Regions from separate parts of the Labrenzia sp. THAF187b genome, predicted to be linked through region 3. Evidence: predicted binding sites of a transcription regulator. Region 3 holds the regulator's gene; each other region holds the start of a gene.
What was found. The regulator PhoB, encoded in region 3, activates phosphate uptake and scavenging genes when phosphate is short. The targets are predictions, from matches to a motif close to TGTCATNNANCTGTCAT.
Positions count from the first base shown of each region.

Region 1: the regulator PhoB is predicted to act here: its motif matches at 4,553-4,569, upstream of FIV03_RS07440 (DUF1045 domain-containing protein).
Region 2: the regulator PhoB is predicted to act here: its motif matches at 1,985-2,001, upstream of FIV03_RS22055 (glycerophosphodiester phosphodiesterase family protein).

Region 1 covers NZ_CP045344.1:1,621,634-1,629,529, forward strand. The annotation lists gene FIV03_RS07410 (group 1 truncated hemoglobin) at 1-192, opposite strand, end outside; gene FIV03_RS07415 (VOC family protein) at 458-829, opposite strand; gene FIV03_RS07420 (winged helix-turn-helix transcriptional regulator) at 876-1,409, shown strand; gene FIV03_RS07425 (hypothetical protein) at 1,630-1,980, shown strand; gene phnN (phosphonate metabolism protein/1,5-bisphosphokinase (PRPP-forming) PhnN) at 1,999-2,556, opposite strand; gene FIV03_RS07435 (alpha-D-ribose 1-methylphosphonate 5-triphosphate diphosphatase) at 2,570-3,715, opposite strand; gene FIV03_RS07440 (DUF1045 domain-containing protein) at 3,712-4,461, opposite strand; gene phnL (phosphonate C-P lyase system protein PhnL) at 4,608-5,312, opposite strand; gene phnK (phosphonate C-P lyase system protein PhnK) at 5,321-6,109, opposite strand; gene FIV03_RS07455 (alpha-D-ribose 1-methylphosphonate 5-phosphate C-P-lyase PhnJ) at 6,106-7,035, opposite strand; gene fosX (FosX/FosE/FosI family fosfomycin resistance hydrolase) at 7,032-7,460, opposite strand; gene FIV03_RS07465 (carbon-phosphorus lyase complex subunit PhnI) at 7,457-7,896, opposite strand, start outside.
Region 2 covers NZ_CP045344.1:4,800,173-4,808,068, reverse strand. The annotation lists gene FIV03_RS22070 (YceI family protein) at 1-433, opposite strand, end outside; gene FIV03_RS22065 (cytochrome b) at 457-1,041, opposite strand; gene FIV03_RS22060 (YceI family protein) at 1,094-1,678, opposite strand; gene FIV03_RS22055 (glycerophosphodiester phosphodiesterase family protein) at 2,102-2,821, shown strand; gene FIV03_RS22050 (FecR domain-containing protein) at 3,232-4,263, shown strand; gene FIV03_RS22045 (FecR family protein) at 4,600-5,637, shown strand; gene FIV03_RS22040 (EAL domain-containing protein) at 5,714-7,896, shown strand, end outside.
Region 3 covers NZ_CP045344.1:5,990,071-5,997,966, reverse strand. The annotation lists gene FIV03_RS27515 (substrate-binding domain-containing protein) at 1-361, shown strand, start outside; gene pstC (phosphate ABC transporter permease subunit PstC) at 427-1,896, shown strand; gene pstA (phosphate ABC transporter permease PstA) at 1,896-3,248, shown strand; gene pstB (phosphate ABC transporter ATP-binding protein PstB) at 3,260-4,057, shown strand; gene phoU (phosphate signaling complex protein PhoU) at 4,089-4,784, shown strand; gene phoB (phosphate regulon transcriptional regulator PhoB) at 4,865-5,563, shown strand; gene FIV03_RS27485 (DUF1330 domain-containing protein) at 5,743-6,039, shown strand; gene FIV03_RS27480 (GcrA family cell cycle regulator) at 6,202-6,738, opposite strand; gene FIV03_RS27475 (aspartate aminotransferase family protein) at 7,179-7,896, shown strand, end outside.

The DNA.
Region 1 (7,896 bases), 1.7 Mb from region 3:
TTCCGAGTAGCTGACCGGCCCGCCCAACAGGTAGGAGATAAACTTGGTCTGATGATCGATCAGGCGCGTCATGTCGACGTCATCGAAAAAGTCACCGATCTCCTCGGAATCGAGAACCTTGTCGTAAAAGGTCATTACGATGCGGCTCACCGACCCGAAGCCGCCGTACTTTTCAAACAATGTCGCAGGCATGCCGCAGAACTCGATTTTCAGAATGAGATCAAGAATAAGAGAGTAGTCGACTATTCTGGTAATGCAAAGATTTTGTGTCGATTATTCCTTTGCGTCATCCTCCGGCTTCCTCTGGGAAGAATGATGTATTTCTGTCGCCTTTCACCTGTCTGGGCGTAAATTCATGCCTTGAATGTTTGCGAAAGCCCGTTGCAGACAGCATCCGGTCGGTTGCCCGACCGGATGTGCCGGTGTTCTTCGCGGGCTCCTGTTTCTTATGAGCCGCCTATTTGGACAGGTCCTGAGCAAGCATGAGCGCGTTGCCATCCGGATCGTAGAAGGTTGCGGTGCTGACCATGCCTTCGATGGTCTCCGTCGCTCCGTCGAATTTGACACCTACCTCTTCCAGCGCACTGCGGGCACCTGCGATATCGGCCACGCCAAAGACGGGAACCGTGTTTCCGGGAGTGGGTTCGGATTGTTCGCCCAAGCCAAGGGTCACGCCTTCGGTCCGGGTTGCCAGCTCGCTCCAGCCCGCTTCGTCCATATGATAGAGCAACTCGAATCCGAGTTTTTCCGCGTACCAGTCGGCACTTGCATGCCTGTCGCGAACGGAGAGGGCGAGTGTGATCGTGTTATCCAGAGAAACGACAGGCATGAGACTTTCCTATGTATCAAAAGTATAGTAGCTATAAAATATGAATATGCAGCTTCTTGTCAACCTCACATCCAAAGCCTGGTCGCTGAAAATTCTGGCTCAGTTGCATGCAGGTGTTTCCGGTCGGCAAGCCCCGCTGATCGCGGCGACAGGTGCGAGCCGCAGTTCTTTTACAGCAAGCCTTGAACATCTGTTCCAGCTTGGACTGCTGGAGCGAAACCCCGGCCACGGCCATCCCCTGCGGCCCGAGTTTCGGCTGACGGACAAAGGCAAGGCTGTTGCTGCCATGGCGAGCCGGATCGAGGAGATCGTTCCGAACGAGGATGCCTTTTCGGTACTGCGACGCAGCTGGACGGTGCCTATCCTGGCCGTAACCGGGGCGCCAAGCCGGTTTTCGGCGATCAAGTCGGACCTCGGGCCGGTTACGGACCGGGCCCTGTCGAAGTCCCTTGGTGTTCTGGAAGACCAGGAGTGGCTGAGGCGGGACATCGACCTGTCACAGCGCACACCTTTCCCGATCTATCACGCCGTGAATGCGGGTTTGAAAATCAATCAGGCGATCGCTGCGGGCGCCCGTTGACCCGGATGTGAACCAAAGTTCTACCCTATGGTTGTATTTTCTGGCCTCGAAATGAAGTTTTCCCGGCCGCAGTCCACCGCACAAGTCTTTGTCCAGGATGAATAATTTCGAAATCAATGAATCTGGGCGTGTAATGACGCATCATGACTCTTCTGGTTCATTGCAGTTTCCGGGTGTAGCGCTACGCTTGAATGGTCGAGGCGAATCTTGCGAGGCAAGCATGTCCCGGTCAGACGAAGAGAAATGCGGTCGCCTGATGCGCACCGCTTGCAGGAATGTCATCGGATTCTGGCAGCTTTTGCAGGAACCGGATGTTCACAGGCTCGATCATGTCAAACGCCTGCAGTATCGGGCCTACATGATCGGTTCCGCCCTCCATCTGGCAGACCTTGTGGTCAGGCACGAACACGCCCTGATCCATCTCCGCCGGGCGGTCGGGGAGCCCGAACTGGGCGAAGAAGCAAAACAGTTCCGCACCATGGTTCACGCGTTCGACGGTGATCATCAGGACGCACTGGATGCCAGGGCGCTGATTTTCAGTCAGGCCGTTCAGAGCGCATTTGCGGATTAGAGACGGGCACGGTTGAGATCAAAGGCCGAGTGCGGCGACCATCCTGTCGACCGCATCCTCCACCGTGCCGGTGTTTTCAATGCGGATCAGATTGGCGACGTTTTCCGGTTCAAGGTCGGCACGGCGCAGCCGTTCCTCTATTTCCTGTCTGCTTTCGCGGCCACGTGCGGCGAGGCGTTCGGCGAGGACTTCGACCGGCGCGGTGATCAGCAGAACGCTGGCGTTTCGGTACTTGTCCTCTGCGTGCTTCAACACCTTGCGCGAGCCATTGGCAATCACGGTTGCGCCTGCTTCGATTGCCTGGTCGTAGCTTTGCGGGATGACGTAGCCGAGCCCATGGGCCTCCCAGCACAGGGCAACCTTTCCGGCCGCTCTCAGCTGATCGAATTCGGCGCGCGAAAGCGTGTCGTGGTCCTCAGCCTCGACATCGGCCTGCCGGGTGATCGCTCGCCGGGCGAAACTGACGTCCGTCCGGCCCGCCAGACGGGCCTTGAGTGCGGCCATCAATGTGTCCTTGCCGGCTCCGCTCGGACCGACCACGAGCACCATGCGGCCGGGGCCGAGTTTTTCCGTCATGTCGGACGCAGCCTCAGGCAACCCGTTTGCCCTCGCGCCAGACGCCGCGCACGATCGGGATGTCACCAACCATTTTCACCTGGATGAGATCAGCCCTGAGGCCGGGTTCCAGGGTGCCGCGGTCTTGCAGGCCAATGGCCTTCGCAGGCGTCGTCGTGACCATGGCAACCGCCTGTGGCAGGGCAATCGCCTCGACCTCCGCAGCCAGCTGGAACGCGGCCTGCAGCAGCGAAATCGGCACATAATCCGAGGAGAGCACATCCAGAACGCCCGCCTCGGCAAGCGCCTTCGCCGAGATATTGCCGGAATGGGATCCGCCGCGCACGATGTTCGGCGCGCCCATCAGAACAGCCATACCGGCCTCGTGCGAAGCCTTGGCGGCTTCCAGCGTGGTTGGAAACTCGGCGATTTTCGTCTGCAGTGAAATCGCCTCGTCCACATGGGCGGTGGTGGCGTCGTCGTGGCTGGCGATGGCGATGCCACGGGCCTGGGCGATGGCCGACAGGTGCTTGCGGTTTTCAGGGGCGAGGCTGCTGGCACGCGCCTGGCGCTTGCGGATGAAATCGTCCATCTGGGCGTCGGTGAAGCCCTTCTTGCCCTGATAGTAGATCTTGTAGGCATCCATCGACACGAACTGGCGTTGACCGGGGGTGTGGTCCATCAGCGAAATCAGGCGGATGCTGTCGTCGTCCTCGAACACCTTGAAGGCGCTGAGCACGTCGGGCGCGGATACTTCACAGCGAAGGTGGATGAAATGGTCGGCGCGCAGGCGGTTTTCCCGCTGGCCGGTTTCAATGGCATCCGCAAGCGCGCGCATATCCGAATAACCAAGGTCCGCGTCTTCATCCATGCCGACGCGCAGCGCATCGAACACGGTGGTGATGCCGGAACACGCGATCTGGGCGTCGTGGGCCTGCACGGCGGAAACCGGGCTCCAGCGCACCTTGGGACGCGGCGCATAGTGGGTTTCCAGGTGGTCGGTATGCAGCTCGACCAGGCCAGGCAGCAGGAAGTCGCCTTCGCAATCGTGCCCATCGACCTCGGTCGGTGACCCGATGCCGGAAATCAGACCGGCATCATCGACCGTCAGGGAACCGTCGAACACTTCGCCTGCGAGAACCAGACTGGCATTCTTGAAGACTTTGGGATGCTTGCTCATGCAGATTCCTCTTGGGAAAGACGCTCGGCCTGGCTGAGGGCGTCGGCGGGAGCGACGCTGCCGGTCAGCTGAAAGACGGTATGGACCTGGAAAGGCGCGCCGCGTTCGGCTTCGGTGTAGAGCGCAACGTGGCGGCACAGCCGCTTCTTGCCGATGACATCCGCAAAGTGGTCCTGGGCGGCATTTGCCATCCGCTCCATGTCGGTGTCGTCTTCCAGCTTGTTGGAAAGGGTCAGGTGGAAGCGGAATTCATCGAAGATATAGGGATAGCCCCACCTGACGAGATAGGTGTCATGCCTTTCCGACAGTCCGCTCTTGCGGCGGCGCTCAAGATCCGCCTCGGACAGTGGTGCGCGGAACGGTTCGAAGCGACGCACGCACAGGCCGGCGAAGGCGCGCAGGGCCGGCTCTTCTGCCTCAGGGGTCAGTGCCAGAAAACGGCCGAGCCTGTTCACGCCGAGCGCTTCTATCTCGTAAGGGGCGATTTCCGCCGCAAAAGCTGCGCAGGCGTCCAGCAGAGTTGCCTCGGTCTGATCGGCTGCAAGGGAAAACGGGGCTTTCAAGGTCCCGTGAAATCCATAGCGCCGGGGGTCGGTCGTCAACTCCCGGAAGCGTGCCGATGTCATGCCGGCCAGCTCCGGTTGCGGAAGAGCCGCGCCGGAAAAGGGATCGCGCCCGAGCCAGGAATTTCCGAGCTGCATCAGGCGGTCGTCGGCATCGGCGGCGAAATAGAGGGCGTAGCGCATGAAGAAAATCGCGATTTTGAAATGTGGTTTGGCCGGGATGTGGCAGGGCCACATCCTTCAACTTTCTGAGGGAGTGACCTAAAGGCGGGCGGTGACTTTTCTGTGACAGTTTCCGCCCGTCTGCAAGCCTTTCCTCATCTCGTGGCTCAGGCGGCTGCCTCCGCGCTGAAACCGGTCACGTCGATGATGCGGTCGGCGATCTGTTCCCGGACGTCCTGGTCGTGAAGAATGCCCACCATGGCAACGCCCTGGGTTTTCTTTTCTTCCACCAGACGCACGACCACGGCCCGGTTGGCGGCATCGAGAGAGGCGGTTGGCTCGTCCAGCAGCAGGATCGGATAATGGGCAATGAACCCCCTGGCGATGTTCACGCGCTGCTGCTCGCCGCCGGAGAACGTGGCGGGCGGCAGGGTCCAGAGGCGCTCGGGCACATTCAGCCGCGACAGCAGGGAGCGGGCCTTGTCGACGCCTTCTTCCTCGCTGGTGCCCTGGGCGATAAGCGGCTCGGCGACGACGTCTTCGGCCGAAACACGCGGGATGGTGCGCAGGAACTGGCTGACATAGCCGATCGTGTCTTCACGCAGTCGCAGAACCTTGCGCGGCTCAGCCCCGGCAATGTTGACGATTTCATCGCCAACCGTCACCAGGATCTGACCCTCGTCACAGCGGTAGTTGCCGTAGATCATCTTGAGGATCGAACTCTTGCCGGCACCGGAGGGGCCGCCAAGGACGACACATTCGCCGGAATTCACCGAGAATTCGACCTTCTCGACCACAGGAATGACGGTTCCGCCCTGCAGGTGCATGGTGAAGGACTTGCCGACGTTGTTGAGATAGAGGCGTACGGGCATTTCGGTCCTCATACCTGGAGAATGGAAGAAACAAGCAGCTGGGTATAGGGCTCGCGCGGATCGTCGAGCACCTGGTCCGTCAGTCCGCTTTCGATGACGTTGCCGTGGCGCATCACCATGATCCGGTGCGACAGCAGCCGGGCAACCGCAAGGTCGTGGGTGACGATGACCACGGAAAGTCCGAGATCGGCCACCAGACGGCGCAAGAGGTCGAGAAGACGCGCCTGCACGGAAACGTCCAGACCGCCAGTCGGCTCGTCCATGAAGACCAGTCGCGGCCTTGTGACGAGGTTGCGGGCGATCTGCAGGCGCTGGCGCATGCCGCCGGAGAACGAGCGCGGATCATCATCGATGCGGTCGCTGTCGATTTCCACCCGTCCCAGCCAGTCGTCGGCGGTGGAGCGGATGTTGCCATAGTGGCGCTCGCCAACCGCCATCAGCCTTTCGCCGACGTTGGCACCAGCGGAAACGTTCATGCGCAGGCCGTCCGCAGCATTCTGGTGCACGAACCCCCAGTCGGTGCGCATCAGCAGGCGGCGCTCGGCCTCGGTCAGCTGATAGAGGTTGCGCATGGTGCCGTCGCGCATGCGGTATTCGATGGCTCCCGCCGTCGGGGCGAGACGTGTCGACAGGCAGTTGAGCAACGTGGTCTTGCCGGAGCCGCTTTCGCCGACGATGGCGAGCACCTCACCGGGCCAGAGATCGAAGGATACATCGGCGCAGCCGATGCGGTCGCCATAGTAGCGGGTGACGTTGTGAACCTGCAGCAGCGGGTCCGCGGACGGAAAGGCGTTCATCGGGCGGTCTCCTCTGCCTGGGTGGCGCCGAACTGGTGCGCCGCCGGATCGGCAGCCATCGGGCCGAGATGGCCGTCCGCGCGCCGTTCCTCGCAATAGTCGCTGTCGGAGCAGACGAACATGCGCCCGCCCTTGTCATCCAGGATCACCTCGTCGAGATAGACATTCTCCGCGCCGCACAGGCCGCAGGGCTTGTCGAACTTCTGCACCTCGAAAGGATAGTCCTCGAAGTCGAGGCTCTTCACCTTGGTGTAGGGCGGAATGGCGTAGATGCGTTTCTCACGCCCGGCACCGTAAAGCTGCAGGGCTGCCATCTGGTCGATCTTCGGGTTGTCGAACTTCGGCGTTGGCGAAGGATCCATCACGTAGCGGTCGTTGACCTTTACCGGATAGGCGTAGGTGGTGGCGATATGGCCGTTCTTGGCGATGTCCTCGTAAAGCTTCACATGCATGAGGCCGTAATCCTCGAGCGCATGCATCTTCCGGGTCTCGGTTTCGCGTGGCTCCAGGAAGCGCAGGGGCTCGGGAATCGGCACCTGGAAGACGATGATCTGGTCTTCGCGCAGGGCCTTTTCCGGAATCCGGTGGCGGGTCTGGATGACGCTTGCCTCCGATGTCTCGTAGGTGGTGCGCACGCCGGCGGTCTTTTCAAAGAAACCGCGCAGGGAAACCGCGTTGGTGGTGTCGTCGGAGCCCTGGTCGATCATCTTCAGGCAATCGTCCTTGCCCAGAATTGCCGCCGTGACCTGCACCCCGCCGGTGCCCCAGCCATAAGGCATCGGCATTTCACGCGAGGCGAAAGGCACCTGGTAACCCGGTATCGCGATGCCCTTCAGGATTGCCCGGCGGATCATGCGCTTGGTCTGCTCATCCAGATAGGCGAAGTTGTATTCGCCCTGTTCGAAAATCTGAGCCGTGTCGTTCATTGCGCAGCACTCCGTTCCCTGAGTATCCGGCGATAGTGGTCGAGGCGCATGTCCAGCGTTCCGGTGTGCAGCTCGAACAGGTGATTGTCGTTGTCGTAGAAGTAGATGGACCTGCCTTCACCTTCGACGCGGGCGCGTGGTGGTTTGACTTCCAGGCCAAGGCGCTCGACGGCTGCCAGCTTCGTGTCGAAGTCTTCCTCTTCGATCTTGAAGGCCACGTGATTGTAGGTGCGCTCATTCAGGGCATCGCCCTGCATGATCGCGATCCAGACGTCACCGACCAGAAAGAACTTTTCCTGGGAGAGGGAAAAGGTGGCTTCTTCACTGGAGTAGACTTCCCGGGCCCCGAGTACCGTCGTCAGCAGGTTCGTCATCCTGTCCAGATCACTGACGATGAACGTCATATGACTAAGTCCGCTGCTCATTCCGCCGCCTCCTGGGCGGTGCTGCCCTCTTCTTCTTCCTGGTGGCGTTTTTCGAACCATTCGCCGCGCATCCGGCGCACCAGATCGAGTTCGGCCTGGAAATCGACGTAATGCGGCAGCTTCAGGTGTTCGACGAAACCGGTCGCCTGGATGTTGTCTGAATGGGACAGGACGAATTCGACATCCTGAGCCGGAGCAGACTGTTCCTCGCCCAGTTCCTGCCAGCGCATGGAACGGTCGACCATGGCCATGGACATGGCCTTTCTCTCCACCTGCCCGAAGACGAGGCCGTAACCCCGGGTGAAGGTCGGGGCGGTCTTGGCCGAACCCTTGAACTGGTTGACCATCTGGCACTCGGTTACCTTGATGGCGCCGAGCGTCACGGCAAAGCCGAGTTCCTCGGCGAAGAATTCCACCTCGACCTCGCCGTAGCGGA
Region 2 (7,896 bases), 1.2 Mb from region 3:
CGCCCGCGATGTCCAGGGTGAAATCCATCTCGACCGGCTGGGAAATTCCCTTGATGGAGAGCGTGCCCTGTGCCCGGTAGCTGTTGCCTTCGACAAGCTCGACAGTGTCGGACGTGAATTCAGCCGTCGGGAAGTCCCCGGCGTTGAACCAGTCCTTGCCAGGCAGGGTGCCATCGAACTGGGCATTGCCGGTGGTGGCGCTCATGGGTTTGATTTCAGCGCTGATCTTGGCGGTTTCAGGGGTCGCAGGATCAAAATCGATGTCTGCTTCCCAGGACGCGAAGACGCCAGTCAGCGTGCCGCCTCCCTGTTTCACTTCAAAGCCGAGCTTGCTCTTGTCCGGATCGACTTTCCAGGTGTCGGCAAACGCCGGTGCGGTGAAGGTCGTCGCCGACAGGACTGCAACGGCATATGTAAAATGCTTCAATGTCATCTGCGGATTTCCAGTTCGTGTTGTCAGCTATCGGCTTTGGCGGGTGCGGTTGAAATCATGCGTTTCAACGTGGTGTCGCGGGCGATGAAGTGGTGTTTCAGCGCTGCTGCGACATGAACGGCAATCAGCGCGATCAACAGATAAGCCCCATATTCATGCAGCAGCTTGAAGAAGGTTTCCGCCTGTTCCTGCGAACCAAGCACACCTGGAACCGGCAGATGCGGCACTGGCCAGGTGTTGAACAGGATGGTCGGAATGCCCCACGGCGAAGCCGACACCATGAACCAGCCGGTCAGTGGCAGAGCAAACAGAAGCGCGTATAGGCCGACATGTCCCAGATGCGCCCCGACCTTTTCCAGCGGGTGCATGTTGTCAGGCAGTTTCGGCGAAGGATTGAGAAGGCGCCAGACAAGACGGAGCACGGCAAGCGTCAGCACCACAAAGCCGATCGACTTGTGCAACTGATAGAGCTCAAAGGTTGCCTGTTCGGTTGGCGGAAGCTGGTGCATGTAGAGGCCGAGGCCAAGCATGCCGATGATCAAGACGGCCATCGTCCAATGGAACGCAATGGCGATCCTTCCATACCCGGTTGAAGTGTTTCGCAGCATGGCGGCTCCTGGAAAACGGAGGCCGGTCTGTCCGGCCTCCGAGGGTGTTCACTTAGTTGGTCGCGTCGGACTTCAGAGCTTCGGAATGGAAGGTCACGGTAATGTCGTCACCTACATAGGGAACATACATGTCCATTCCATAGTCGGAACGCTTCAGAACTGTGGAAACGGCAAAACCGGCAGCTTCCTTTTTCGCCATCGGGTGCTCACCAAGTGCAGTGACATCAACGGTCAGGGTCACCGGCTTGGTGATGTCCTTGATGGTCAGGTCGCCGGTCACTTCCAGCTGGTTGTCACCGGTCTTTTCGACCTTGGTGCTCTTGAAGGTCGCCTTCGGGAATTTTTCTGCGTCAAAGAAGTCCGCGCTCAGGAAGTGCGCGTTGCGCTCTGCCCAGAACGTGTCGAGGCTGCCGACGTCGATCGTGAATTCGATGGAGGAATTGGCAGGTGTGTCCTTGTCGATCAGCAGCGTGCCTTCCCATTCGCCGAAACGGCCTTCGGTCGTGGAGTAGCCAAGGTGGTTATAGGAGAAAGCCAGGTTGGCGTGGGACTTGTCGAAGTCGTAGGCCACCGGTTCGGCAAGGGCGGTGCCTGCGACGAGGGAAAGGGCAAGCGCAGAAGCTGCGAGACGGATCATGATCAAACCTCATAGATGTTACCAGAAGCGTTCGCTCATGAACGCTGCAGACTGGAACATAGGAAGAAAATTGTGCGGTGCAATTTGACTGACTGTTCGTAAATGCTGAACAATAATTCAGTTGATTTCTTCACCGTTAACTGTGTGGCTTTGGAAAGATTTTCAAGCGTCAGGGGGATAGAAAGTCGACCCTGCGGTATCGGGTGAGAATCGCGATAGAGTTCCGAGCCTGAAGTGAATTGTTCAGTCATTCAATTATGGGTTGTCGCAGCCGGTAAGTACATGAAATTGCGAGGGAAGTTGCAGTGTCATCATTTCATCAAGAATTTCAGGCACCTGTTTCATCGACTTCCCTCTAGAGTGGCCGTTTGCCAGCCCTATCCAAGCTCCGGATATCACTCTGGAGACACAGGAGACCTAACCGTGAAACAAGCCGTCGTTGTGTGCCACCGCGGAGCCAGCCTTCAGGCTCCGGAAAACACGATTGCCTCGCTCGAGGGAGCAATTGCGCTTGGCGCCGAGGTTGTCGAGTTGGATGTTCGACCGTCCAGGGATGGCATCCTCTACGTGATGCACGATGCAACTGTTGACCGGACGACGGATGGAAGTGGCCGAATTTCGGATATGACTTCCGACGAAATTGACCGTCTTGATGCAGGAAACTGGTTCAAGGAGACCTTCAAGGGCGAGCGAGTTCCAAGGCTCGATGCGTTTCTGGATACCTGCAAGGGCCGTATTGGCACCTATGTTGAGATCAAGGAAGGCGACCCCGCGGAAATTCGCGACATGCTGGCAGTCCGCGGCATGCTGAGTGACGCCTGGACGTTTTCGTTCGATCAGGCAATCCGCGCTGAAGCCCGTGCTAAGGTACCGGACCTGCGGCGCATGGTTCTTTACGCTCACGTTGGTTCGGTCGAGCGCGCCGTTGCCCAGGGTGCGCATATCCTGGAATTCCATGAGGATGACCTGGAAGAGAATCTCATAAACGAGGCAAAGCAGGCCGGATTGATTACGCAGATGTTCTACGCCGGGTCTGAACGAGCCGTTTTCGAGAAAGCCGTGCGCTGCGGCGTCGAGCAAATGAACATCGACCAGGTCGAAATTTTCAAGTCCGTGGAAAAAGAGCTTTTGGCAACAGTCTGACGCTCCAGCGTGATGCAAATTGCACTGCGACGGAAATCATTGACTGGCGTGGCCGGGAACTTACGGGTTCCTGGCCGTTTTGTTTTGGAATGATTGAAAAAATATTTTGAGCGTCATACGCCATTTCGATCAGGGATCGCAGGTATCTATGATTGTGATTTTTCTCTAGTTATCCAAAAACACAATCTTAAATAGTTTTAATATTAAAATTTTATCTAATATGGGAAAAAGTTGGAAACGTTAGATGATAGAACAATTTTTACTAAAAGAATGAAATAAAAAGGTTTCCCATTATAATTCAAGTCTTGTTAACGGGGGCGGAATAGCTTGCCGAGCTTCCGAAGCTGGGCCAAGAGAGGGCTCCCATGTCCAACAAAATAAACGTCAATTGCTCAGGTCAGGCCAGTTGCATGGCAGCAAAAGCTGATGACGTTGGACAGTTCTGGGATCTCCGGATGCGGTTGGCAGCGTCGCTTCTGCTGGCTGCCCTTATGGCCTTCTGGTTTTCTCAAGAGGCATTGTCGCAAGACGCGGAGACAGGTGGCACGCCGTGGCACTGGTCGGTCGAACGCGTCAGCGGCCGGGTCATGGTGCAAACCCGTGCCGGCGAGACCTTTGCCGTCAAGCGTGGCATGACGGTGCGCAAGGGATGGAAGATCAAGACCGGCGGTGGGCGTGTAGTCATCAATCGGGGTGAAGAAACATTCGTTGTTTCTCCAAATTCTGTTGTGACGCTTGAGCCGAAGGGCGTGCTGATCAAGCGAATGGTCGTCTACCAGGACCTTGGTCAGGTAGATGTGGACGTAAAGCGCCGGTGGTATCGGCATTTCAAAGTGGAAACCCCTTTCCTTGCCGCTGTTGTCAAAGGAACTCAGTTCAGGGTCAAGGTCGGCAACAGGACTGCGTCGGTCAATGTGGGGCGGGGCGTTGTCGGTGTTCATGACTTTGCATCCGGAGATCGTGCCGACGTAGGCGCCGGTCAGGCGGCCGCCACCAACCCTTCGCGCCGCGTCGGTTTATCCGTCAGCGGAAAGAACAAGCCTGCGGTGCGTTCTGGCCCCAAACGGGCTCCTTCATTCGAAACACGCGTCGTGAAGAACGTGCCAGCTACCAAAGTTGAAGCAAGAGCTGCCAATGGCGGCAACCGGGGCAATGCTGGAGATTCCCGCTCGGGGAACAACGGCAATGGCAACTCCGGTGGCAATGGCAACGGCAACTCCGGTGGCAACGGGAATGGCAACTCCGGTGGCAACGGAAACGGTAATTCCGGCGGCAACGGAAACGGTAATTCCGGCGGCAACGGCAACGGTAATTCCGGTGGCAACGGAAACGGCAATTCCGGTGGCAACGGCAACGGCAATTCCGGCGGCAACGGCAATGGCAATTCCGGTGGCAACGGCAATGGCAATTCCGGTGGCAACGGAAATGGCAAGGGTCGGTAACGCCAATCCGTCTGCGAAAAGGTATCGCTCGGGATATTAAGTCTCGCTGCTGCTGAAGACGTTCCAGGAATATGACGACAAGCAATCCGTATTGGCGGATACAAGTCGTGGAGGTCGGGCTGGGTAACTCCGTATTTTACGGAAGATTACCTAGCTCCTTTCTGTTTTGAAGTAGTCGTTTATCGCAACTAGTGACGAGCATAGGCAATATTTTCCGCCTGTCTTCACGTTGGGTTAAACGCTGAAATGCTACACAGGATGTGTAGAACTCAATAAACCTGTCCGTGGGTTCTGCGCACGGCATTGACAGTCAGTCGTAACGTGTTGAAGAGCAAGATGAAAAAAGACGCTATGTATTCAGTCGAGCGGAAAGCAGGATCACTTCTGCGGGTCCTCTTGCTTGCAGCTCTGGTTCTGCTTCCTGCTACTGCGAATGCTTCGGACTGGGTTGTCAAACGTGTGTCCGGCATCGTTTATTTCGTTGCGCCTGGCGTGGAAGCTTTCCGTGTCAAAAAGGGCATGGTGTTTGAAAAAGGCTACACCATCGGAACCAGGGCAGGTGCCCGCGCTCTCATAGGCAGAGGCAGCGAAACCATCGCCGTTGGGCCGAACACCACCTTTGCCATGTCGGCATTTCGCAGCAATGGAGCAAAGACCACACTGCTGCAGAGAAAAGGGACGATCGAGATCGATGTTGAAAAACGGCAGCAGCCGCATTTCACCGTCGAAACCCCGTTCTTTGCCGCTGTGGTCAAAGGCACGCGATTTGAGGTCAATGTCCAGGGCAAGCAGGCTCGCGTTTCCGTCGAACGTGGCGTCGTCGCTGTGGAAGATTTCGCCTCCGGCGACAGGGTGGACCTGACAGCCGGTCAGGCTGCAGCCAGTGCACCGTCGAGCCGGGTTGGCCTGTCTGTAAGCGGTCGCACCAAACCGACCGTAAAACCTGGAGCCAAGCGCGCGCCTGCATTTGAAACACCGGCCGTGAAAAACGTGCCGTCAAATGCAGCGGAAGCGAAATCGGCGAACTCGAACGGGAATGCCGGCAAAGGCAACAACAATTCCGGCGGCAATGGCAACGGAAATTCCGGTGGCAAAGGCAACAACAATTCCGGCGGCAATGGCAACGGAAATTCCGGTGGCAATGGTAACGGCAATTCCGGTGGCAACGGCAACGGGAATTCCGGTGGCAACGGAAATGGCAATTCTGGAAGCGGGAACAACAACGCAGGCGGAAACGGTAACGGCAATTCCGGTGGTAACGGGAACGGGAATTCCGGTGGCAACGGAAGTGGCAATTCCGGAAGCGGCAACAACAATGCCGGCGGGAACGGCAAAGGAAATTCCGGAAACGGAAACGGAAAAAACAAGAATTGACGGTAATCAGGATGCCGCAGGTGCGAGGCTTTGCCTCTGACACCTGAAGTGCGGACTGAGAAAGTGGGCGGTGGGTGTGCTGATCGGAAGCTCTGAACAGCGGAAACGGATAGCGAGCGCGGTCTTGATCGTGGTCGGCGTGATCGCCGCTGTGGCTGTTCTGCGCACGGTCGCCCTGACCACGGCTTTCGATCGGTTTCTCTGGGAGTTTCGTTTCCACACGATCGAAAGACCGGTCTCCGGCGACATCGTGGTCGTGGATATCGATGCCAGAAGCCTGAATGAACTTGGCGTATGGCCATTGCCGCGCCGTCTTTATGCCGACCTGACAGATCATCTGGCTGAAGCGGGCGCCCGCGACATCGTATTCGACATCGATTTCAGCTCAACTTCCAATCCTGAAGATGACACGCTGTTTGCAGCCGCGATCGAGCGCGCCGGGAACGTCAGCCTTGCCACGTTCCTGCAAGCTGCTTCGGCTGAACAGGATGCCGGGCAAGTCGTCAACCAGCCGATCGAACAGTTTCTGAATGTAGCCTGGCCGGTCGTCGTCATGGTTCCGATGGAAACCGACAGCCGCATCTGGCGAAATCTGTACGGTTTCGAGATCAATGGGAATTCGGAGATCTCTGCTGCGGCTCTCCTGGGCGAGTACACCGGAGACGCAGCTGGAAGTTTCGGCATTGATTACAGTATCTCACTGGAACAGATGGAGCGGGTATCGCTTGTTGATGTCCTGAACAAGTCAGCGGCCCCAGGTCTGTTTCTGGACAAGAAGGTGATCGTCGGTGCAAGTGCGCAGGAGCTTCGAGACCTGTTTCCTGTTCCCGTCTACGATGTCTTGCCGGGAAGCATAATTCAGGCACTCGGGGCCGAAACGCTGTTGCAGAACAGGGCAATGGAAGTCAGGGGTGAGGGGATTGCGGTCCTGTGGGCACTTCTCGTCTTCTTCGCTCTGCTTCTGACGAAAATCGAAGGCTGGGCCCTCAAGATCAGCATTCTGGCGCTCTGCGCGCTAATGTTTGAAATTGGTGCCATTGCCATCCAGAAGTCGGCTCCCGTTCTTGTGCCGACCGCAAGCTCGCATCTCATTCTGCTGTTGGCAGCCGCAAGCATCGTCCTGCGGGAACTGGGCTTTCACAAATTCCTCTCGCACATCGCCAACGTCAGACGCCGCAACAGCGAGCGTATGCTCGGTCTTGTCTTCGACGACAGCTTTGATGCAATCGTCGTCCTTCAGAATGACGGTCGTGTCTCCGCTGCAAGCCAAATGGCCCGCTCATTGTTCCAAAGCGATGCTCTTGTCGGTAAGCCTGCCAGGAATGTACTGCCGCTGGAACTGGTTGAGGAAGCTCTGTCAGTGCTTGCCGACACCGGAAACCGTCAGCCTGTAACCAAGATCCTGGACATGCGCCTGGACGATGGTAGACGCCGGTTTATCGAATATGTCGTCACGCGCTCTGAACGCACGATCGCGAAATCGAAGAAACTGCGCGATATGGAAACCGAAGCGGTCGCCTGTCTGACATGTCGGGATGTGACGGAAGAAAAGGAATCCGCGGAACGCCTTGCTTATCTCGCACGGTTCGATCCAAGCACCGGGCTTTTCAACCGGAACGGTTTTGAAGAAGAAGTTGCCGCAACGCTTAAGCTGGCTCGCGGCACAGGACAGGAAGTTTGTCTGGTTCAATTCGCGATCGCCAATTTCGATCAGATCGTTGCTTCGCTCGGATTTTCCTACGGAGACCAGCTTCGTGAAACGGTCGCGATGCGTCTGAAAAGCCATCTTTCCGCGCACACGACATGGGCAGCCATTACAGCAGATGTATTTGCAGGCGTATTTCGCTGTGAGCCGGATCAGGATCTGGCGCTGATCGAGACACTCCAGGAAGTGATTGGCGAAGACTACAAGATCGAAGGCGCCAGGATCTCGGTGCAGCTCAAGTTCGGATACATCGTTTCCAGTGGAGACATGACACCCGAGCATCTCTTGAAGAAATCCGGCAATGCCCTTGCCAAAGTCCGGCGAAACAACCGGTCGCCGGTCCTGCGTTTTCTGCCGGAGATGGACGCAGCGCTGCAGCGCCGGCGCCAACTGGAGACGGAACTCTTCAAGGCTATTGTCCGCGACGAGTTGCACATGGTCTATCAGCCACTCACCAATCTGGCCGACCGGTCGATCTTCGGTGTTGAAGCCTTGCTGCGATGGGACCATCGGGAACTGGGACCGATCTCACCCGCCGAGTTTGTCCCGATTGC
Region 3 (7,896 bases):
CGACGGCGACTACACCGAGACCCTGGCTCGCATCGACTCCAACCCGAACGGCGTTGGCGTTTTCGGCCTGGCGTTCTACGAGAACAACACCGACAAACTCAAAGTGGCAACGATGGCCGGTATCGCTCCGTCCACCGAAACCATCGCCAAGGGTGAGTACCCGGTTTCCCGTCCGCTGTTCTTCTACATCAAGAAGGCACACATCGGCGTTATCCCGGGCCTGAAAGAATACGCTCAGTTCTTCGTTTCTGACGAAATCGCTGGCCCGGACGGCCCGCTGGCCCAGTATGGCCTGGTTTCCGATCCGGAGCTTGCCGCTACGCAGGCTTCCATCGAAGCCGAAGAAACGATGGGCAACTAAGCACATCTTTCCGGAAGGGCGGCTTCGGCCGCCCTTTCTTTCTTCTTTGCCGGTTGGGTCGCCCTATGTCACTTCCATATATTCTTATTGCGCTGCTGGTTCTGGCTGTCGCCGGATACATAGTCGGCCGCGGAAAAGCCTTAAGTTCTGCCGGAGGGGATGTGCGAGAGCTCCATTCCCTGCCTGGTTATTACGGCTGGAACGTCGTTGTTTCGATACTGGTTCCTGCCCTCCTGCTGCTCATTGCGTGGCTGATCTTCCAGCCCATCATTCTTGACAGTCAGGTTTCCTCCAAGATTTCCGAAGAGACCATTGCCGCAAGTTCGCTCGACCTCGTCATGAGCGACGTCGTACGTGTTGCCGAGGGTCTCGACCTTGCCGTTTCTCAAGGTGCCATGTCGGCCGACATGGCGTCTTCCATCCGTACCGATCTGACCGACGTGCGCAGCCGTCTCGGCGAGATAGGTGTCGCGCTCGGTTCCGAAGTGACCGCCGAAACGTTGCGGGCCGCGCAGACATACCGCAGCATCTCTGGCACAGGCCTGCTGTTACGGACAATCGCCGTTCTGGCGGTCGGCCTGATCGGTTTCGCTGTCGGTGTTCTGCGCACCAACAAGGATTTCCGTGCCCGCAACGTCGTGGAAACGGTCGTCCGCTATATCCTGATTGCAGCAGCCTCGATCGCCATCCTGACGACTGTCGGCATCGTGCTTTCGCTGATCTTCAACACGGTCGAGTTCTTCCGGCTCTATCCGGCCGCGGACTTCTTCTTCGGCCTGACCTGGGCGCCGAGCTTCGGCGGTGGATCGGAGCTGGGGATCGTGCCGCTGATCTGGGCGACCATGTATATCTCCCTGATCGCACTCGCCGTCGCCGTGCCTATCGGTCTGTTCGCTGCCATCTACCTGTCTGAGTATGCAACGCCGCACGTACGCGCCGTTGCCAAGCCGCTGCTCGAGATCCTGGCCGGTATTCCAACCATCGTTTACGGTCTCTTCGCGCTGCTCACAGTCGGCCCGCTTCTGATGAACGTCTTCGGCTCCGGCGGTGCGCTCGGCGTAAGCTGGATGTCCGGTGCTTCCTCGGTGTTCACCGCGGGCGCTGTCATGGGCATCATGCTGATCCCTTTCGTCAGCTCGCTCTCCGACGACATCATCAACGCTGTGCCGCAGGCCATGCGTGACGGTTCGCTCGGGCTTGGTGCCACCCATTCGGAAACCGTGAAGCAGGTCATTCTGCCGGCGGCCCTGCCGGGGATCGTCGGGGCCATCCTGCTCGCGGCCTCTCGCGCCATCGGTGAAACCATGATTGTTGTTCTGGGGGCCGGCGCGGCTGCCCGCCTCAGCATGAACCCGCTCGAAGCGATGACCACCGTGACCGCGAAGATCGTCAGCCAGCTCACCGGCGACGCCGACTTTGCCTCCCCGGAAGCCCTTGTCGCCTTCGCGCTCGGCATGACCCTGTTCGTCGTGACCCTGGGGCTCAACATCGTCGCGCTCTACATCGTGCGCAAATATCGGGAGCAGTACGACTAATGACCGACACGACCCTTACGCCACCGTCGGGCAAGACCAGCGCTCCGACCCCGCACAAGACCACGTCGATCCTCGAACTCGATCCGCTGACCAGAAAGCGCAACGCCGCTGAAGCGCGCTTCAAGCTCTACGGCATCATTGCCATCGGCATCGGCCTGTTCTTCCTCGTTGCGCTGCTGTGGGCAATTCTGTCCAACGGCCTTGGCGCCTTCAGCCAGACCTTCCTGAAGGTGGATGTACCGCTCAATCAGGAGCAGATTGCCGAAGCGGAAAAGTCGGTGGTCAAGACGTCCAAGTACCGGGCCATCATCGACGACGCCTTTGCCAAGGAACTCGCCGGTGCAAACATCACCACAGACATGTCGGAAAAAGACCTGCAAAAGCTGTTCTCGTCGGGTGCTGCCGCCACGGTCCGTGACTTTGCGCTTGCCAACCCGGACAAGATCGGTTCGACGGTAACCTTCGAGCTGATCGCCTCATCCCGTGTCGACGGCTACCTGAAGGGCCGCGTCAAGCGCGAGGATCTTGCCGAAGACAAGAATCTGGATGCGGCACACCTGGATCTGGCTGACCAGATGCAGTCCGCCGGCATTCTGGAGAAGCGCTTCAACTGGGCCTTCATCACCGGGACCGATGCTTCCGACAGCCGTCCGGAGCAGGCCGGCATCGGGGCGTCCATGATCGGGTCGCTGTTCATGATGCTGGTGGTGCTGTTCCTGTCGCTGCCGATCGGCGTGGCCGCTTCCATCTACCTGGAAGAGTTCGCTCCGCAGAACAAGTTCACAGATCTGATCGAGGTGAATATCTCCAACCTGGCCGCGGTTCCGTCCATCGTTTTCGGTATTCTCGGTCTGGCGGTGTTCATCCAGTTCATGCATCTGCCGCAATCCGCACCGCTGGTCGGTGGCCTGGTGCTGACGCTGATGACACTTCCGACGATCATCATCTCCACCCGCGCCTCCTTGAAGGCTGTTCCGCCGAGCATCCGCGATGCGGCCCTTGGCATTGGCGCCTCCAAGATGCAGTCGATCTTCCACCATGTCCTGCCGCTGGCAATGCCGGGCATTCTGACCGGCACGATCATCGGTCTGGCACAGGCGCTTGGGGAAACCGCTCCGCTGCTCCTGATCGGGATGGTCGGCTTCATCGCCTCCAATTTCCCGGACGGTGTGGCTGCCGGTTTCTTCTCTCCGAACTCGGCCATGCCGGCCCAGATCTACGAGTGGGCGAAACGTGCCGACCCGGCCTTCTATGAACGCGCTTGGGGCGGGATCATCGTGCTGCTGGTCTTCCTCATGACCATGAACATTATCGCTATCATCCTGCGCCGCAGGTTTGAACGCCGCTGGTAAGGATTGCTCCGATGAACGAGATGCCGAATTTTGAACAGGCGAAAACCATGACCGACAGCAAAATTTCCGCGAACAAGGTGCAGGTCTATTATGGCGATACCCACGCCATCAAGGACGTGGACATCGAGATCCAGCCGCGGTCCGTGACTGCCTTCATCGGTCCGTCCGGATGTGGCAAGTCAACGTTCCTGCGGACGATCAACCGTATGAACGACACCATCGACATCTGCCGTGTGGAAGGGTCGATCAAGATCGACGGTGAGGACATCTACGATCCCAAGGTCGATCCCGTACAGCTGCGTGCCAAGGTCGGCATGGTGTTCCAGAAGCCGAACCCGTTTCCCAAGTCGATCTACGACAACATTGCGTACGGTCCGCGGATCCATGGACTGGCCCGCAGCAAGTCCGAGCTTGATGAGATCGTTGCCTCCAGCCTGCAGAAGGCCGGACTTTGGGAAGAAGTCAAAAACCGTCTGGACGAGCCGGGCACCGGCATGTCGGGCGGTCAGCAGCAGCGTCTGTGCATTGCCCGCGCGATTGCCGTCAGCCCGGAAGTGATCCTGATGGACGAACCGTGCTCGGCACTCGACCCCATCGCGACCGCGAAGGTGGAAGAGCTGATCGACGAACTGCGGGAAAACTTCACCATCGTGATCGTGACCCACTCGATGCAGCAGGCTGCCCGTGTGTCTCAGCGTACCGCGTTCTTCCACCTGGGTATTTTGGTGGAGGAAGGTCTGACGGAGGACATCTTTACCAATCCGAAGGACAAGCGTACGCAGGACTATATTACGGGCCGCTTCGGCTAAGCATTTTTTAGGTTTCTGAAGGGGACACAGGATGTCTGAACATACAGTCTCGGCTTACGATGACGAACTGACGGCCATGGCCGGCAAGGTTGCCGAAATGGGTGGTATTGCCGAAAAGGCTTTCGCCGATGCGGTGTCCGCGCTGGTGTCGCAGGATCTGGAGCTTGCCAAGGCGACGATCAAGGGCGATGTCCGGCTGGACAGCCTTTACAACGAACTTGAAGTCAAGCTGATCGAGCTGATCGTCCGCCGCCAGCCTATGGGGCAGGACCTGCGTGAAATCACCGCTGCAACGCGCATTGCCAATGACCTGGAGCGTGTTGGCGATCTTGCAAAGAACGTTGCCAAGCGCGTCATCGCCATCGACAGCGACTTGCAGTCCAAGAAGCTCGCGATCGGTGTGGAGCACATGACGGAACTCGCTCTTTCGCAGCTCAAGCAGGTGCTGGATGCCTACGCCCGGAAGGATGCGGAAGCCGCCCGCCGGGTTCAGGAAGCCGATGCCGAGGTCGATGCGATCTACACGTCGATCTTCCGTGAACTCCTGACCTACATGATGGAAGACCCGCGGGTCATTACCCAGTGCGTCCATCTCTTGTTCTGCGCAAAGAACATCGAGCGCATCGGCGATCACGCGACGAACATCGCCGAGAACGTCTACTACATGGTCACTGGCGAGCGTTTGCCGGAAGACCGGGCAAAGGTCGACGAAACAGGCGCGGTCTGACCTGCTGGTAATCGTCGGATTTGCAGAAGATCTTAACGGCCGGCGCTTCGGCGCCGGTTGCGGTAATTGGAGCGAGATGTATGCCGAAGGTGCTCATCGTTGAAGACGAAGAACCGCTCAGCCTTCTATTGAGATACAATTTGGAAGCGGAAGGGTACTCGGTCGAGTCCTGTGTCCGGGGTGATGAGGCGGAAATCCGCCTGCGGGAAAGCCTGCCGGATCTGTTGCTGCTCGACTGGATGCTGCCGGGACTGTCCGGAATTGAACTGTGCCGCCGCCTGCGGGCGCGCGAAGACACCGAGCGCCTGCCGGTCATCATGCTGACGGCACGCGGTGAGGAAGCAGAGCGCATCCGCGGCCTGTCGACCGGTGCCGACGACTACGTGGTCAAGCCTTTCTCGGTACCGGAATTGATGGCCCGCGTGCGCGCCATCCTGCGCCGGGCAAGCCCGGAAGTGGTGTCCAGCATGTTGCGGTCGGGCGATATCGAACTGGATCGCGAAACGCACCGTGTTCGCCGCAACACCAAGGAAATACACCTGGGGCCGACGGAATTCCGCCTGCTGGAATTCCTGATGACATCGCCTGGCCGTGTCTTCTCCCGCGAACAACTGCTGGATGGGGTCTGGGGTCACGATGTCTACGTGGACGAACGCACTGTCGATGTTCACGTCGGTCGCTTGCGCAAGGCTCTGAACAAGGGCAAGGCGAAGGATCCTATCCGTACCGTCCGTGGTGCCGGATACGCCTTTAATGACCAGTTCACGGCAGTCGGCTGATTTCACCGGCCAACGCCCTGAATGAAGCCCGCCATTGGCGGGCTTTTTTGTCTTGCCCTCAAGTTTTTCATCACGGAGGAAACACCTCCGGGAACCAGCATGCCAGGCGGCGCGGTTGTACCGTTGTTGTTGATTGGCTAGCTTCGGGGTGGAGATCAGCCCGTTTTGAAAGTGAACTCATGACAGCGTTTGTGATCGGCCAGATGCAAATTCAAAATCGCGACTGGATGGCGGAGTACTTTGCAAGAATTCCAGACCTGGTTGCGGCACATGGAGGGCGGTTCCTTGTCCGTGGTGGCAATCCCAGCGGTCTTGAAGGGGATCTGTTGATCCCGGATGCAGCTTTTATCCTCGAGTTCCCTGACCGGGAAAGCGCTAACGATTTCTGGACTTCTGCGGAATTTCAAGATCTTGCGAAGCTGCGGCGCTCCGGTTCCAGGTTGAACGCGATCCTGGTCGATAGACTAGTCGAATAACCGGATGCCGTTAGCCTCGGGAGCGCGAGAGAAAGTCACACTTCCTGCGAGATTCCGAAAGCGGGTTTGCGACCAGTCATTGGCGATCGAAAGTGTGTTCAAGGAACGAAAAAAGCCCGCCAGATGGCGGGCTTTCTCATGAATTGGTTCGGTGCGAGGCTATCAGCCTGCCTGAGCCATCGTCTTGCGGTCGCGGCGGCGGTCGGCGACCGGCTGATACGCGATCTTGCAGTGATGAGCGCAGTAGGGGACGCCGGCATCGGACTGGCGGCCGCAGAAGTAGAAGTCGTCGGTTGCCGGGTCGCCAATCGGCCATTTGCAGGTCCGCTCGGTCAGCGTCAGGATCGTTGCCCGCTGCGAGATCGGAACAAGTTCTGCAATCGGCTCCACGCGCGGCTTGGCAGCCACCACTGGTGCAGGCGAGATGTCTGCTTTCAGGGCCGTTGCGCCGATCGACTGCGGATGTGACGTCGTCGGTTTCTTCGGCGCTGCACCCGTGGCAGGAGCTGCGGTGCGCGGCCGGCGCGGCTTGGCGCTTGAAGAGGTGGACTTGGCGCGGCCGGACAGGCCAAGGCGGTGCACCTTGCCGATCACGGCGTTACGGGTAACACCACCCAGTTCGCCTGCGATCTGGCTTGCGCTCAAGCCGTCGCCCCAAAGCTTTTTGAGAAGCTCAACTCGTTCGTTTGTCCAACTCATTGCCGCACCCTTTAGTTTGACCGTCCTGCGGCCATTAACCCCGTGTTAAGCATGCGCAAGCACGCTTAATGCTGGCAGATCTAGTGCCTCTTGGTGATTTGCCTCACGAGATCTCGTGTCTGATTGCTGAGAGGTTACAATAACGTTAATTTGTCAGGCAACCACTCGACCCAAACCAGTTGGGGATGAAACGACTTTTCCCCAATTATGGCGAGGTCATTGAGAATTTTATGAAATCCGCCCTCTGCGGCACATGAAATGTCTTGTGCGCCATTTCCATTGACAGTGCATGGTACCGGCAGTGTATAAGAAAGCCGCTGCGTGCCGCCTCATCGGGGCGGCACGTTGCGTTTTGGCCCTTCGGCATCTTTTCAAGGTGACGGCTCGGCGTCGGGGCGACGCAGGGACAGCAGGGGCGTTTAAAGGAGACAAACGAGGTTATGTCCGCGACTGCACTATTCGGAAATTACGCAAGATCGAACCTTTCTTTCGATCATGGGGAAGGCGTCTGGCTGGTTACCACCGATGGCCGACGATTCCTCGATTGCGGTTCCGGCATCGCGGTCAACGCACTCGGTCATGCCCATCCGCATCTGGTCAAGGCATTGCAGGATCAGGCAGCCAAGCTGTGGCATACCTCCAACCTGCACCAGATCCCGGATGGCGAACGGCTGGCGCAGCGCCTGTGCGCGGAAACCTTTGCCGACAAGGTGCTGTTCGTGAATTCCGGCGCGGAAGCGATGGAAGCTGCCATCAAATGCGCGCGCCGTTATCATTATGACAACGGCAACCCCGAGCGGTTCCACATCGTGACCTTCGAAGGCGCTTTCCATGGCCGGACCATCGCGACCATCGCGGCTGGCGGCCAGGCGAAATATCTTGAGGGCTTCGGCCCGAAGGCTCCCGGTTTCGATCAGGTGCCGGCAGGAGACCTGGATGCGCTGAAAGATGCCATCGGTCCGCAAACGGCCGCAATCGCGATCGAGCCCGTGCAGGGCGAGGGCGGGATCCGCGAAATTCCGGCCGATTTCCTGCGTGCGCTGCGCAAGATCTGTGATGACAACGGCATTCTGCTGATCTTCGACGAGATCCAGACCGGTGTCGGACGGACCGGCAAGCTGTTCGCTCACCAGTGGGCGGGCGTGGAACCGGACCTGA